2 linked regions of the Halorhodospira halophila SL1 genome follow. The protein of the gene in region 1 interacts with the protein of each later gene in a pairwise test. Links are inferred from orthologs where the notes say so. Each region holds a gene or a part of one and is shown on either strand. Other genes may lie near its edges.

Evidence for each region. The genes of interacting proteins can lie anywhere in the genome.
Region 2: the proteins of rho (region 1) and nusG interact in binary tests that used the Escherichia coli proteins (3 or more experiments, as listed by UniProt). The link is inferred for Halorhodospira halophila SL1 from one-to-one orthologs.

The regions. Positions count from the first base shown.
Region 1 is NC_008789.1:2,255,367-2,262,842, forward strand. Bases 1,884-4,847 are described here. They hold rho (transcription termination factor Rho), read right to left. Parts: upstream 4,014-4,847; coding sequence 2,754-4,013; downstream 1,884-2,753. Other genes in these bases: HHAL_RS10370 (LPP20 family lipoprotein), read right to left, coding at 1,884-1,971; HHAL_RS10375 (hypothetical protein), read right to left, coding at 2,065-2,754; trxA (thioredoxin TrxA), read right to left, coding at 4,120-4,446; HHAL_RS10390 (hypothetical protein), read right to left, coding at 4,649-4,847. In the rest of the region: HHAL_RS10360 (hypothetical protein), read right to left, coding at 1-1,153; HHAL_RS10365 (hypothetical protein), read right to left, coding at 1,165-1,365; more of HHAL_RS10370, read right to left, coding at 1,378-1,883; more of HHAL_RS10390, read right to left, coding at 4,848-5,032; 3'(2'),5'-bisphosphate nucleotidase CysQ, read right to left, coding at 5,117-5,941; ADP compounds hydrolase NudE, read right to left, coding at 5,970-6,524; HHAL_RS10405 (acetate/propionate family kinase), read right to left, coding at 6,590-7,476. UniProt on the Escherichia coli protein: Facilitates transcription termination by a mechanism that involves Rho binding to the nascent RNA, activation of Rho's RNA-dependent ATPase activity, and release of the mRNA from the DNA template.
Region 2 is NC_008789.1:941,443-946,791, reverse strand. Bases 1,665-4,505 are described here. They hold nusG (transcription termination/antitermination protein NusG), read left to right. Parts: upstream 1,665-2,738; coding sequence 2,739-3,272; downstream 3,273-4,505. Other genes in these bases: rplA (50S ribosomal protein L1), read left to right, coding at 3,788-4,483; rplK (50S ribosomal protein L11), read left to right, coding at 3,353-3,784; secE (preprotein translocase subunit SecE), read left to right, coding at 2,358-2,735; tuf (elongation factor Tu), read left to right, coding at 1,665-2,166. Outside these bases: HHAL_RS04445 (hypothetical protein), read left to right, coding at 1-434; more of tuf, read left to right, coding at 976-1,664; rplJ (50S ribosomal protein L10), read left to right, coding at 4,764-5,291. UniProt on the Escherichia coli protein: Part of the processive rRNA transcription and antitermination complex (rrnTAC). The complex forms an RNA-chaperone ring around the RNA exit tunnel of RNA polymerase (RNAP).

The sequences.
Region 1 (7,476 bases):
GGCGCTCGGTGAGGCGGACCGAGAAGTAGGCCGCCGGGGTCTGCTCATCCACCCGCACGGTGGCGGTATCGCCCCGGTGCTCAGCGGTCTCCAGGACGCGGACGCGGTACCGCTCGCCGGGGCGCACCGGGACCCGAGCCGGGGTGACGTAGTCGCGGCCGTCCACCCGCACCACGGCGCCGCTCGGCTCGGTGTGCAGGTAGAGGGCGGCGCGCTCCACCCCGGCCCCGTCGTCGCGCCGCGGGCTCACCAGGCAGCACAGGTGCGCCGGCAGCCGGGCCGGCTGATCCGGGGCGCCGAGCACTTCGACGCGGACCTCGTCGCCGAGCCCGCGCAGGCTGCGTCCGGCGGTCCAGCCGCCGTCATCGGTGAGCAGCGTCATGCCGCCGATGCGCAGCTTGAGGTTGGGCTGGGGGCGCAGGGAGTGGCGGTCTACGGCGACGAAGCGCACTTCGTCGTCGGCCACCACCGGGATCACTTGAAGCTGCGCGGCGGCCTGCCGGGCCGTCTCCTCGAAGTAGGCGGCGAAGGTGGTCTCGCCCAGGCGGTGGCTATAGAGCCGCTGGTCGCCGACGCCGGTGCGCGTTACGGTCTGCAGGCCCCGCGCCGCCCGCGCGAAGCGCTGCCCCGGCCGGTCCTCGGGCACCGCCTCGGTCAGTTCGAACTGCGCCATGGCCGGGGCGTTGCGCCGGGCCTGCGCGCGCAGCTGCGCCATGCGTTGATCCGAGAGGCGGACCCGGACGTACCAGCCTCCCGCCACCCGCTGCTCGGCCACCACCCGCGCCCCTTCGAGGGCCACGTGGCTCACCGAGGCGACGGTGGCGGTCAGCTCGACCTCGGTGGCACGCTCGACCTCGCCGCCGTCGACCTCACCCCGGCGCTGCAGGCTGCGGAAGACCTCGCGCTGCTCGCCGCGCACCGCGGTGACCACCTCCCCTGCGATCTCGTAGAGCGCCGACTGCCGGGCCTCCTCGGGGGTCTCGCCGGTGCCGTGGCCGTAGGTGTAGCCGGATTCCGCCTCCGCCCGCCCCTGCTCGCGCAATTCGGCGGCGTCGGGGTAGCGCTCGCCGAGGAGCGCGCAGCCTCCGCCGCCCAGACCCAGCGCCGCGGCGAGCAGCAGCGCGGCGTGGCGACAGCACGGGCTACCCCGCATACGGGCCTCGGTCACTGCTGCTGCATGCGGTCGCGGTGCTCGTCCCGGGCCCGTTCCAGATCCCGCTCGGCCTGCTCCCGCTCCTCGCGGGTCTCGGCCTCCTCCAGGGCGCGCTCGGCGGCCCGCTCGGCACCGCGTTCCACCCGTTCGGCACAGCCCCCGAGCAGGAAGGCGCCAAGCAGCGGGATCAGCAGCGTCCAGCCGCGGGGCATAACCGACCCTCCTTACCGATTGACCCGATTGCGCAGCTGCTCGAGGTGATCCTCGGCGGCGCCGCGCAGATCGGAGCGCAGGCCGCCGTCGTCATCGGCACCGATGGCCCGGAAGTAGGCGTCGAAGTCCTGCTCCAGGTCGTACTGGGACATCACCACCCAGCGCCCGTCGTCGGTGACGTCGGTGCGCTTGACCTGCACCCCGACCAGGGTCTGGTCGATCCACTGCTCGGTGCTCTGCTGGAGCTGCTGCCGGGTTCGCGCCCCCTCCTCGTCCCGGCCCAGATCCTGACGGTCGAAGTACTCACTGTTGAGCGCCTGGATGGTCTGGGTCAACTGCTCGGCAATCTCGGCGGCGGCATTGGTACGCGCCTGTCGGCGCATCTGATCCGGGTAGTCCGGCTCGGCCTGGGAGACGCCGAAGCCGTAGACCACCATGGACTCCTCCGGCGTGTCGCGCTGGACGTACCAGCCCGGCAGGCCCAGCCGCTCCTCGGCCTCCGCATCGGTGGGGTCGGGGGCGTCGTCGGGGGTGGTGCTGCAGCCGATCAGGGCCAGGGCCGCGGCGGCCGCCAGCAGCGGCGCAGAGAGACGGTTCAAGGGCATGGGTCCTCCAGGATCGAAGCCGCGTCGTGGGTGTCCTCCACCGCTTCTACTATAGCCCCTTTCACCCCTGCTGCGTACCAGGGTATCCCGGGGCTAGAAGATGCGACCGAAGACCATGTGCACGCCGGCGTTGCCCCCGGTATCGGCGTGCAGGCCGACGTAGCCGGTGCGATCGACCATGACGTCGAGCTGGGTGTAGGCGCCGCTGAGCCGGTCGTGCTCGAAGCCCTCGCGGCGGCCGTCCACGTACTGATCCCCGTCGATGACGCTGACGTACCCGCCCACGGTCCAGCGCACCGGGCCGACACGCACCATGGGCCCGAGTCGCGCCTGCAGCTCGGTCCACTCGCGCTCGATCTCGGTATCGCCGCGGCTGCCGTCGACGTCGTGCCAGGTGTAGCGGACCTCGCCGAGGAGGCTCACCGGCTCGCGGTGGAACAGGTGGGAGCGCACCCCGGCGCCGATGTAGTAGCCGCTGAGGCGGGTGGCATCGGCGACGGGATCACCGGGGTCGTCCACCCGCGAGCGCAGCCAGCCGCCGAAGAGGCCGGGCTGGATCTGCGGGTTGCCCACTTCGAAGAGCTGGAAGCCGAGGCGACTGGTGCGGTGCTCGACGGTGCGATCCCCGTAGTCGAGGTCGGTCTGGTAGTGCTCGCCGGTCACCCGCAGGTCGACGTCGTAGCCGCGCTCGCCCTGATAGCCGTGGCCCATCGCCGGCCCGGCCGCCACCGTCGCCACGGCGGCGATCAGGGCGGCCCGGGCACGACGGAGGGGATGGCTCATCAGCGTTTCATGGCCTCGAAGAACTCGGTGTTGGTCTTGGTGTCCTTGAGCTTGTCGAGGAGGAACTCGATGGCGGCCACCTCGTCCATGTTGTGCAGGAGCTTGCGCAGGATCCAGGTCTTCTGCAGCTCCTCGGGGGTCATCAGGAGTTCCTCGCGCCGGGTCCCAGAGCGGTTCAGGTGGATGGCCGGGTAGATGCGCTTCTCGGCGATCTTCCGGTCCATGTGCAGCTCCATGTTGCCGGTGCCCTTGAACTCCTCGTAGATCACCTCGTCCATGCGCGAGCCGGTCTCGACCAGGGCGGTGGCCAGGATGGTGAGGCTGCCGCCCTCTTCGACGTTGCGCGCGGCACCGAAGAAGCGCTTGGGCCGGTGCAGGGCGTTGGCATCCACGCCCCCGGTGAGCACCTTACCGGACGACGGCACCACCGTATTATAGGCGCGCGCCAGGCGGGTGACGGAGTCGAGCAGGATGACCACGTCCTTCTTGTGCTCGACCAGGCGCTTGGCCTTCTCGATGACCATCTCGGCGACCTGGACGTGGCGCGAGGCCGGCTCGTCGAAGGTCGAGGAGACCGTCTCGGCGCTGAGCACCGAGCGGGCGAACTCAGTGACCTCCTCGGGCCGCTCGTCGATGAGCAGGACGATGAGGTAGCACTCCGGGTAGTTGTAGGTGATGCTCTGGGCGACGTTCTGGAGCATCATCGTCTTGCCGGCCTTCGGGGGCGAGACGATCAGCCCGCGCTGGCCCTTGCCGATAGGCGCCACCAGGTCAATGACCCGGGCGGTGAGGTCCTCGGTGGAGCCGTTGCCCCGCTCCATGCGCATGCGATCGCGGGTGAACAGCGGAGTGAGGTTCTCGAAGAGGACCTTGTTCTTGGCCGCCTCCGGCGGCTCGAAGTTGATCTGGTCGACCTTGAGCAGGGCGAAGTAGCGCTCGCCGTCCTTCGGGGGGCGGATCTTGCCGGTGATGGTGTCGCCGGTGCGCAGTGCGAACCGGCGGATCTGGCTGGGCGAGACGTAGATATCGTCCGGCCCGGCCATGTACGAGGCATCCGCGGAGCGCAGGAAGCCGAAGCCGTCCTGGAGGATCTCGAGGACGCCGTCGCCGTAGATGGAATCGCCGTTCTTGGCATGAGCCTTGAGGATGGCGAAGATGATGTCCTGCTTCCGGGAGCGGGCAGTGCCCTCGATGCCCATGGACTGGGCGATCTCCAGGAGTTCGGTGGCTGGCTTTCTCTTGAGCTCGGTGAGATTCATGGTTCGCTTCGGCGTGGGGAGGGTCACGGGGGCGCCGGCCCGCCGGCCGTCCGCAGGGGCGCGATGGCGCGGGACTCAAGCCGGGGGCGGCGCTGCGGCAGTTGTTCTACAGGTTGCTGTCGATGAACGCGGTCAGCTGGGACTTGGACAGGGCGCCGACCTTGGTGGCCTCGACGTTGCCGCCCTTGAACAGCATCAGCGTGGGGATCCCGCGGATGCCGTACTTCGGCGGGGTCTCGGGGTTCTCGTCGATATTCAGCTTGACGACCTTGAGGCGGTCGCCGTAATCGGCGGCGATCTCTTCGAGGATGGGGCCGATCATCTTGCAGGGCCCACACCACTCGGCCCAGTAGTCCACCAGCACGGGCACGCTGGCTTGAAGCACTTCCTGCTCGAAATTCTGGTCGGTGGCGTGCACGATTGCGTCGCTCACGGTAGAAGACCTCCAGGTTCGATTGCGTCGATATGGGCGGAGCCGCTGCACGGGGCTCGGATAATTGGAAACTGCTCGTTGATTGGAACCGAGGATCCCGACAAGGGGGCCGAGTGCGGGATTGGGCGCTGCGCTGCCCCAGGAGCCGGCGCGCGACGCGCTGATGTAGTAGAACGGAAAATAGCGGCCCTGGGCCGGCGTGTCAACTGCGCTGGCACGCGCCGAGGGCCTCGCAGCAGCGCAGGCCGCGCTGCGCCACCTCCTTGAGATCGCGCAGGGCGTCGTGGGCAGCGAGGATCCGCTCCTGGGTCTGCTCGCCGGCACCCTCGTCGGCGATGGCCGCCGCCCGCGCCGAATCCGCCGCCTGCTCGAGTTCGATCACCCGGGCGCGGAAGCAGCACAGGCGCTGGCACTCGACGCAGTTGAGGGTGGCCTCGCTCTTGCGCAGCAGCTCCTCGAACACCGCCCGCAGTACCGGCGACGCACCGGGATCGCTGCACACCGCCGCCACGGCCTCGGCGATGCAGTGGCTGATGCGGGTCAGCTGCGCTTCAACCTCTTCGAGGGGGGCCATGGACTCGGCCACTGGGGTTACCTCCGCTGCGGAACAACCTGCTCTCCCCTAATGATGCGGGTGAGACTCCACAATCACAAGTGCCCGACTGGCGGCCTAGCGCCGCGCCTCCCAGGGGAGCCCGTCGGTGACCCGCGCCCAGTCGTAGGCCGGGTCGCCCACGGCGATGAAGTCCGGGTTGAGCAGCGAGGCACCGGTGTTGTAGCGCAGCGGCTCGCCGCCGACGTCCATCAGGCAACCGCCGGCGACCTCCAGCACGCACTGCGCGGCCCCGGTATCCCACTCGCAGGTGGGCCCGAAGCGCGGGTAGAGATCGGCCTCGCCCTCGGCGATGCGGCAGATCTTCAGCGAACTGCCCACCGAAAGCTCGCGGTAGTCCCCGAGGCGGGCGAGGATATCGGCCACCGCTGCCTCGCGGTGGGAGCGACTGACGACGGCGGTCAGCGGCGACGCGGCGGCGCGCGTGCGGATGCTGTGGCGCTGGCCGCCGGCCTCGCGCCAGGCGTCTACGCCGGCCGTCGCCGCCCAGGTCACCCCCAGGTCCGGGGCGTGGACCACACCGAGCACCGGCCGACCATCGACCACCAGGGCGATGTTGACGGTGAACTCGCCGTTGCGCTTGATGAACTCCCGGGTTCCGTCCAGCGGGTCGATCAGCCAGTACTGCCGCCACGCCTGCCGTTCGGCAGGATCGATGTCCTCGCCCTCCTCGGAGAGCTGGGGCAGATCGGGGGTCAGCGCGGTAAGCCCGGCCTTGATGGCGTCGTGGGCGGCCTGGTCGGCCCGGGTCAGCGGGCTGTCGTCCGCCTTGGCCTCCACCTCGAAATCGGCGGTACGGTAGACGGCCATGATGCGTTCGCCGGCCTGCTCGGCGATCTCCCGCACCGGCTCCAGCCAGTGCTGCCACGGTTGCTCTGCCATGATCCCTTCCGTGTTGTTCCGGCGCGGGTTACGCCGCGCGCCCTGCCAGATGATCCCGCGCCAGATAAAGCGCGGTGATCGAGCGTGCCTCGGTCAGATCGGACTGGCCGAGGAGGCGTTCCAGTTCCCCCAGAGGCCAGGGCACCACCTCGATGGGCTCCGGCTCGTCGCCGGGCAGGCGGTGCTCGAAGAGACCCTCGGCGAGGATGAGCTGGGTGCGGTGGCTGAAGTAGGCCGGCGCCAGGGTGACACTGCGCAGCACGGTGAGCGCCTCGGCGCCGTAGCCGACCTCCTCCATGAGCTCGCGGTTGGCGGCGCGCAGCGGATCCTCGCCGGGTTCCACGCGCCCCTTGGGCAGCCCCAGTTCGTAGCACTCGGTGCCGGCGGCGTACTCGCGGATGAGCAGCACCTCGCCGCGGGCCGTAACCGGGACGACCAGCACCGCCCCAGCTGCGCTCCCGCCCAGGCGCTCGTACTCCACCTCGACGCCGTTGCCAAAGCGCAGCCCCACCGCCTCGATGCGGAACAGCCGCGAGCGGGCGACGGTGCTGCGGTGGAGCGTCTCCGGGTAGCGATCGCTCATCGGGCCTGCCTTTCTCAGCGTCCGGACATTGTACATATGCCGCCCCGACGGCGGCGAGCGCCGTTTCAGGGCACCAGCCGTGCGGCGTGAGCGGCGATGACCCGCTCCTCGTCGGTGGGGATGACCCAGGCGTTGACCGCGCTGCCCGGCGTCGTGATCCGCGGCCCGTCGGCCGCGTTGGCGGCGTCGTCGAGTTCCAGACCGAGCCAGCCCAACCCCTCAAGGATGCGCTGGCGCACCGGGGCAGCGTGCTCGCCGATCCCGGCGGTGAAGACCACGGCGTCGAGCCCGCCGAGCACTGCAGCCAGGCCGCCGATCTCGCGCAGCGCGCGGTGGCAGAAGAGGTCGATGGCCTCGGCGGCGGCCGGGTCGTCGCTGTCGAGGAGCACGCGCATGTCCGCGGAGACCCCGGAGACGCCCAGAAGGCCCGACTCCCGGTAGAGGAGGCGCTCGATCTCGGCCGGCGTCATGCCCTCCTGCTGCAGCAGGTACAGGATCACCCCGGGGTCGATGTTGCCGCAGCGCTGCCCCATGGGCAGGCCGTCGAGGGCGGTGAAGCCCATGGTGGTAGCCACGCTACGCCCCTGATCCAGGGCGCAGAGGCTGGCGCCGGCACCCAGGTGGGCGACCACGGTGCACCCGTTCGCGGCGTCCGGATCGTATTCTGGCAGGCGGGCGGCGATGAACTCGTAGGAGAGCCCGTGGAAGCCGTAGCGCAGCACGCCGCGCTGCTCGTAGGCGCGCGGCAGGGCGAAGCGTTGTGCCACCGCGGGCTGCGTGCGGTGGAACGCGGTATCGAAGCAGGCCACCTGGGGCAGGTCCGGGGCCACCCGGCCCACCGCCTCGACGGCGGCCAGGTTGTGGGGCTGGTGCAGCGGCGCCAGGGGTTCAAGGCGGTGCAGGGCGTCGAGGACCGCCTCGTCAATCACCACCGGCGCGCTGTGGACCTGAC
Region 2 (5,349 bases), 1.3 Mb from region 1 along the record:
CCACACCGTGGATCGCCGATCGACAGCGGGTGGCGAACCTGGTGGCGAGCCTGCGCCAGCGTGGCCACATTGCCGGGAGCGAAGAGGGAGTTCATGAGGAACTGGTGGCCTACCGGGTGGCCGCACCGGAGCGCCTACGGCTCGACCGCGCTCGGGAGCGCATCGACGCCGCCGAGGCGGCGGGCTTCCGGGCCGCACTGGCGCAGGGCGTGGACGGCCGGCCCACCGTCTCCTACGGCATCCACCGGCAGCGGGCCGACGCCGACTACCACGCCGTGGCCCTGGCCCAGGCCGGTATCGACACCACCGTCGAGCCCGTCTACCGCACGCGCCCCACCGCCCGCGCGGTGATCCGGGCCCCCGCCTCACGGGTGTCTGTCGTCCAGTTCGGCGAGCTATGGCGCCCGGTCCATTGCGATGCGCTTCAATGGTGATTACGATGCAGCGAGTCGGGCTGGCGTAGCTCAGTCGGTAGAGCGGCTGCCTTGTAAGCAGCGGGTCGCAGGTTCGAATCCTGTCGCCAGCTCCAGCGTTGACAGAGCCCGAATCGATCTGCATAATTTCGCATCCTGTATCCGGAGGGGTACCCAAGCGGCCAACGGGGGCAGACTGTAAATCTGCTGGCACAGCCTTCGGAGGTTCGAATCCTCCCCCCTCCACCAGACAAGCAGCGCCGCGCCGGCGGGCGGGGCAGTGGAATACGAACGAACAGGTTTGGGTTCTGCGGGTGTAGTTCAGTGGTAGAACCTCAGCCTTCCAAGCTGATGACGTGGGTTCGATTCCCATCACCCGCTCCAGGCAGCTGGCCGCCGCAAGCGGCACAACCGTTTAGCGGGCCCATATAGCTCAGCAGGTAGAGCACTTCCTTGGTAAGGAAGAGGTCACCGGTTCGAGTCCGGTTATGGGCTCCATTTTCATGGCGCAACGCGCAAACCGCCCTGTCAAAAAATCAGCGAACACGGGGAGAAGCCGTCCATGTCCAAGGAAAAGTTCGAGCGCAAGAAGCCGCACATCAACGTCGGCACCATCGGTCACGTCGACCATGGCAAGACGACGCTGACTGCGGCCCTGACCAAGGTGCTCGCCGAGGCCCACGGCGGCGACGCCCGTGCGTTCGATCAGATCGACAACGCGCCGGAGGAGCGCGCCCGCGGCATCACGATTGCCACGGCGCACGTGGAGTACGAGTCGGAGTCCCGTCACTACGCCCACGTTGACTGCCCGGGTCACGCCGACTACGTCAAGAACATGATCACCGGCGCGGCGCAGATGGACGGCTCGATCCTGGTGGTCTCCGCCGCCGACGGCCCGATGCCGCAGACCCGCGAGCACATCCTGCTCGCCCGTCAGGTCGGCGTCCCGGCGATCGTGGTCTTCCTGAACAAGGCCGACATGGTCGACGACGCCGAGCTGCTCGAGCTCGTCGAGATGGAGGTCCGGGAGCTGCTCAGCGACTACGACTTCGACGGCGACAACATCCCGGTGGTCACCGGCTCGGCGCTCAAGGCGCTCGAGGGCGACGACTCGGAGATGGGGCGTCCGGCGATCATCAAGCTCGTCGAGGCGATGGACGCGCACATCCCGCAGCCGGAGCGTCCGGTGGATGGCGACTTCCTCATGCCCATTGAGGACGTCTTCTCCATCTCCGGCCGCGGCACGGTGGTGACCGGTCGTGTCGAGCGCGGTGTCATCAAGGTCGGTGAAGAGGTCGAGATCGTCGGCATCACCGACACGCGCAAGACGACCTGCACCGGCGTCGAGATGTTCCGCAAGCTGCTCGACCAGGGTGAGGCCGGTGATAACATCGGCGCGCTGCTGCGTGGCATCAAGCGCGACGACGTCGAGCGCGGCCAGGTGCTGTGCAAGCCGAAGTCGATCACGCCGCACACGCACTTCGAGGCCGAGGTCTACGTCCTGAGCAAGGACGAGGGTGGCCGGCACACGCCGTTCTTCAACGGCTACCGTCCGCAGTTCTACTTCCGGACGACGGACGTCACGGGTACGGTGACGCTGCCGGAGGGCACCGAGATGGTGATGCCGGGCGACAACGTCAAGATGACGGTTCAGCTGATCGCCCCGATCGCCATGGAGGACGGCCTGCGCTTCGCGATTCGCGAGGGTGGCCGCACCGTCGGCGCCGGCGTCGTCTCCAAGATCCTCGACTGATCTTGCCAAGCCGGGGGTGTGGATGATATAACTCCGCACCCTCAGGTCATCAAACACTAGGCCAGTAGCTCAATTGGCAGAGCAGCGGTCTCCAAAACCGCAGGTTGGGGGTTCGAGTCCCTCCTGGCCTGCCAACTTCACGACGCGGTCCGGCGGGCATGGCTCGCCGGACCGCTTCGGTAGCAGGGTCCATGAAGTCAAAGGCAGAGACTGCGAAATCCCCGCTTGACGTCGTTAAGTGGGTCGTAGCCATCGCCCTCGCGCTCGGGGCCGTGGCCGGGTTCTACGTCTTCGGTGACGAGCCGCTCCTCTACCGCGTTGCCGGTCTGTTGGCCGTTGTCGGCGTCGCCGTCGCCGTCCTCGCTACCACTGCACAGGGGCGCAGCGTCTGGTCGTTCGCCCAGGGCGCCAAGCAGGAGGTGCGCAAGGTCGTCTGGCCCACCCGGCAGGAGACCCTGCAAACGACGCTGATTGTTGCCGCGGTGGTGATTATTGTGGCCATCTTCCTCTGGCTGATGGACCTGCTGCTGCTTTGGCTGGTCGGCATGATCACCGGCCACGGAGGCTGACGCATGGCACTGCGCTGGTACGTAATCCACGCCTATTCGGGCTTCGAGAAGCAGGTTCAGCGTTCCCTTCAGGAGCGCATCCGGCGCGCTGGCATGGAAGACAAGTTCGGCGAGATCCTCGTGCCCACCGAGGAGGTCGTCGAGATGCGCGAGGGGCAGAAGCGCAAGAGCGAGCGCAAGTTCTTCCCCGGCTACGTCCTCGTGCAGATGGAGCTCGACGACGATACCTGGCACCTGGTCAAAGAGGTCCCGCGGGTGATGGGGTTCATCGGTGGTCGTCCGGACCGCCCGGCTCCCATCTCGGATCGCGAGGCCGAGCAGATCCTCAGCCGGGTCCGCGAGGGCGCCGAGAAGCCGCGGCCCAAGGTCCTGTTTGAGGTCGGTGAGATCGTGCGGGTCACCGACGGCCCGTTTACCGACTTCAACGGCGCGGTGGAAGAGGTCAACTACGAGAAGAGCCGTCTGCGCGTGGCAGTGCTCATCTTCGGCCGCTCCACGCCCGTCGAGCTCGAGTTCAGCCAGGTCGAAAAAACGTAACCGCGGCGCGCCGTCCGGCGCGTCTCACCCCACGGGGAGCCCTCATCCGGCGTTCGCACCCGTGACAGGAGCACGTAAGCATGGCGAAGAAGATCGAAGCCTACATCAAGCTGCAGGTCCCCGCCGGGCAGGCCAACCCGAGCCCGCCGGTGGGTCCCGCCCTCGGTCAGCACGGCCTGAACATCATGGAGTTCTGTAAGGCGTTCAACGCCCAGACCCAGGAGATGGAAGGGGGGCTGCCGATCCCGGTGGTGATCACGGTCTACTCCGACCGCAGCTTCACCTTTGTGACCAAGACCCCGCCGGCCCCGGTCCTTCTGCTCAAGGCTATCGGCGCCAAGGGCGGCTCCGGCACGCCGAACACCAAGAAGGTCGGCACCGTCCAGCGCGACCAGCTCGAGGAAATCGCCCGGACCAAGTGGCCGGACTTGAACGCCTCCGATATGGACGCGGCGGTGCGCTCCATCGCCGGTACCGCGCGGAGCATGGGCATCGACGTGGAGGGGGTCTAAGCCATGGCCAAGCTGACCAAGCGGCAGAAGCAGATTCGCGAGCGCGTGGACGGCAACCACGCCTACCCGGTGGATGAGGCCCTGGCCCTGGTGAAGGAGCTGGCCACGGCGCGTTTCCCGGAGAGCATCGACGTGGCGGTCAACCTCGGCGTCGACCCGCGGAAGTCGGATCAGATCGTCCGCGGCTCCACCGTCCTGCCCAACGGCACCGGCAAGTCCATGCGCGTCGCCGTGTTCGCCCAGGGCGAGAACGCCGACGCCGCACAGGCCGAGGGTGCCGATGCCGTCGGCATGGACGACCTGGCCGAGCGCATGCAGGGCGGCGAGCTGGACTACGACGTGGTCATCGCCTCCCCCGACGCCATGGGTGTGGTCGGCAAGCTCGGCCCGGTCCTCGGCCCGCGTGGCCTGATGCCGAACCCGAAGACGGGTACCGTCTCCGCCGACGTGGCCGGTGCCGTGCGCAACGCCAAGGCCGGTCAGGTGCGCTACCGCACCGACCGTGGCGGCGTCATCCACTCCGCCATTGGCCGCGCCAACTTCGACGAGCAGGCGCTGCGCGAGAACCTCGACGCGCTGCTCGCCGACCTGAACAAGCTCAAGCCGAGCACCTCCAAGGGGGTCTACATCAAGGGCATCACCGTGTCCTCGACGATGGGCGCGGGTGTCCGCGTCGACAGGGCCACCCTCGGGGTGTAAAGCGGAATCTCGGCGGGCCGCGTAGCGGCCCGCCGGACCTGGCCGGCACGGACGCCGGCCCGGCTGTCTGATAGCGACAGCCGTCCGAGACCGCCGGTGCCCCTCGGGGCTTAAAGGGGACACCCGCCTGCGTAGACGGTGGCGCAAGCGAGGAGCCTGCACTTCGCCACCGTGAAGCCGACTCGAGAGAGTCGATTCGCGTACCCCGCAACCCGGGGTTCGCACCATCGGCTCCCGGGAGGCGACTTCCGAGGAGATCAACCTTCCCAGGAGACAGACGATGGGACTGAGTCTGGAGCAGAAAAAGGCGATGGTGCAGGAGGTGGCTGCGGTGGCCCAAGAGGCCCTGACCGCGGTCTCCGCCGAGTACCGGGGCCTGACTGCCGGGGAGATGGACCAGCTGCGCGCCCAGGCGCGTGAGCAGGGCGTCTACCTCCGTGTGGTCAAGAATACCCTGGCCCGGCGGGCAGTTGCCGGCACCGAGTTCGAATGCATGACCGAAGGCTTCTACGGGCCGCTCCTGCTGGCGTTCTCGCAGGACGACCCGGGTGCGGCGGCGCGCCTGGTGCGCGACTTCCGCAAGAAGAACGAGAGCTTGGTCGTGCGCAACGTGGCGTTCGGCGGCACGCTTTACGGCCCCGAGCACCTCGACCGGTTGGCCAGCCTGCCGACCCGCGACGAGGCCCTGTCGAAGCTCATGGCGACCATGCGTGCCCCGGTCCAGAAGCTCGCCACCACCACCAACGAGGTGCCGGGCAAGCTGGTTCGGACCCTGGCTGCCGTGCGCGACGCCAAAGAGGCCGCCTGACCTCGCCATACGCCACCGGACCCGCGCGGGTCCACTCGCTGATTATTGAATAGGAGAG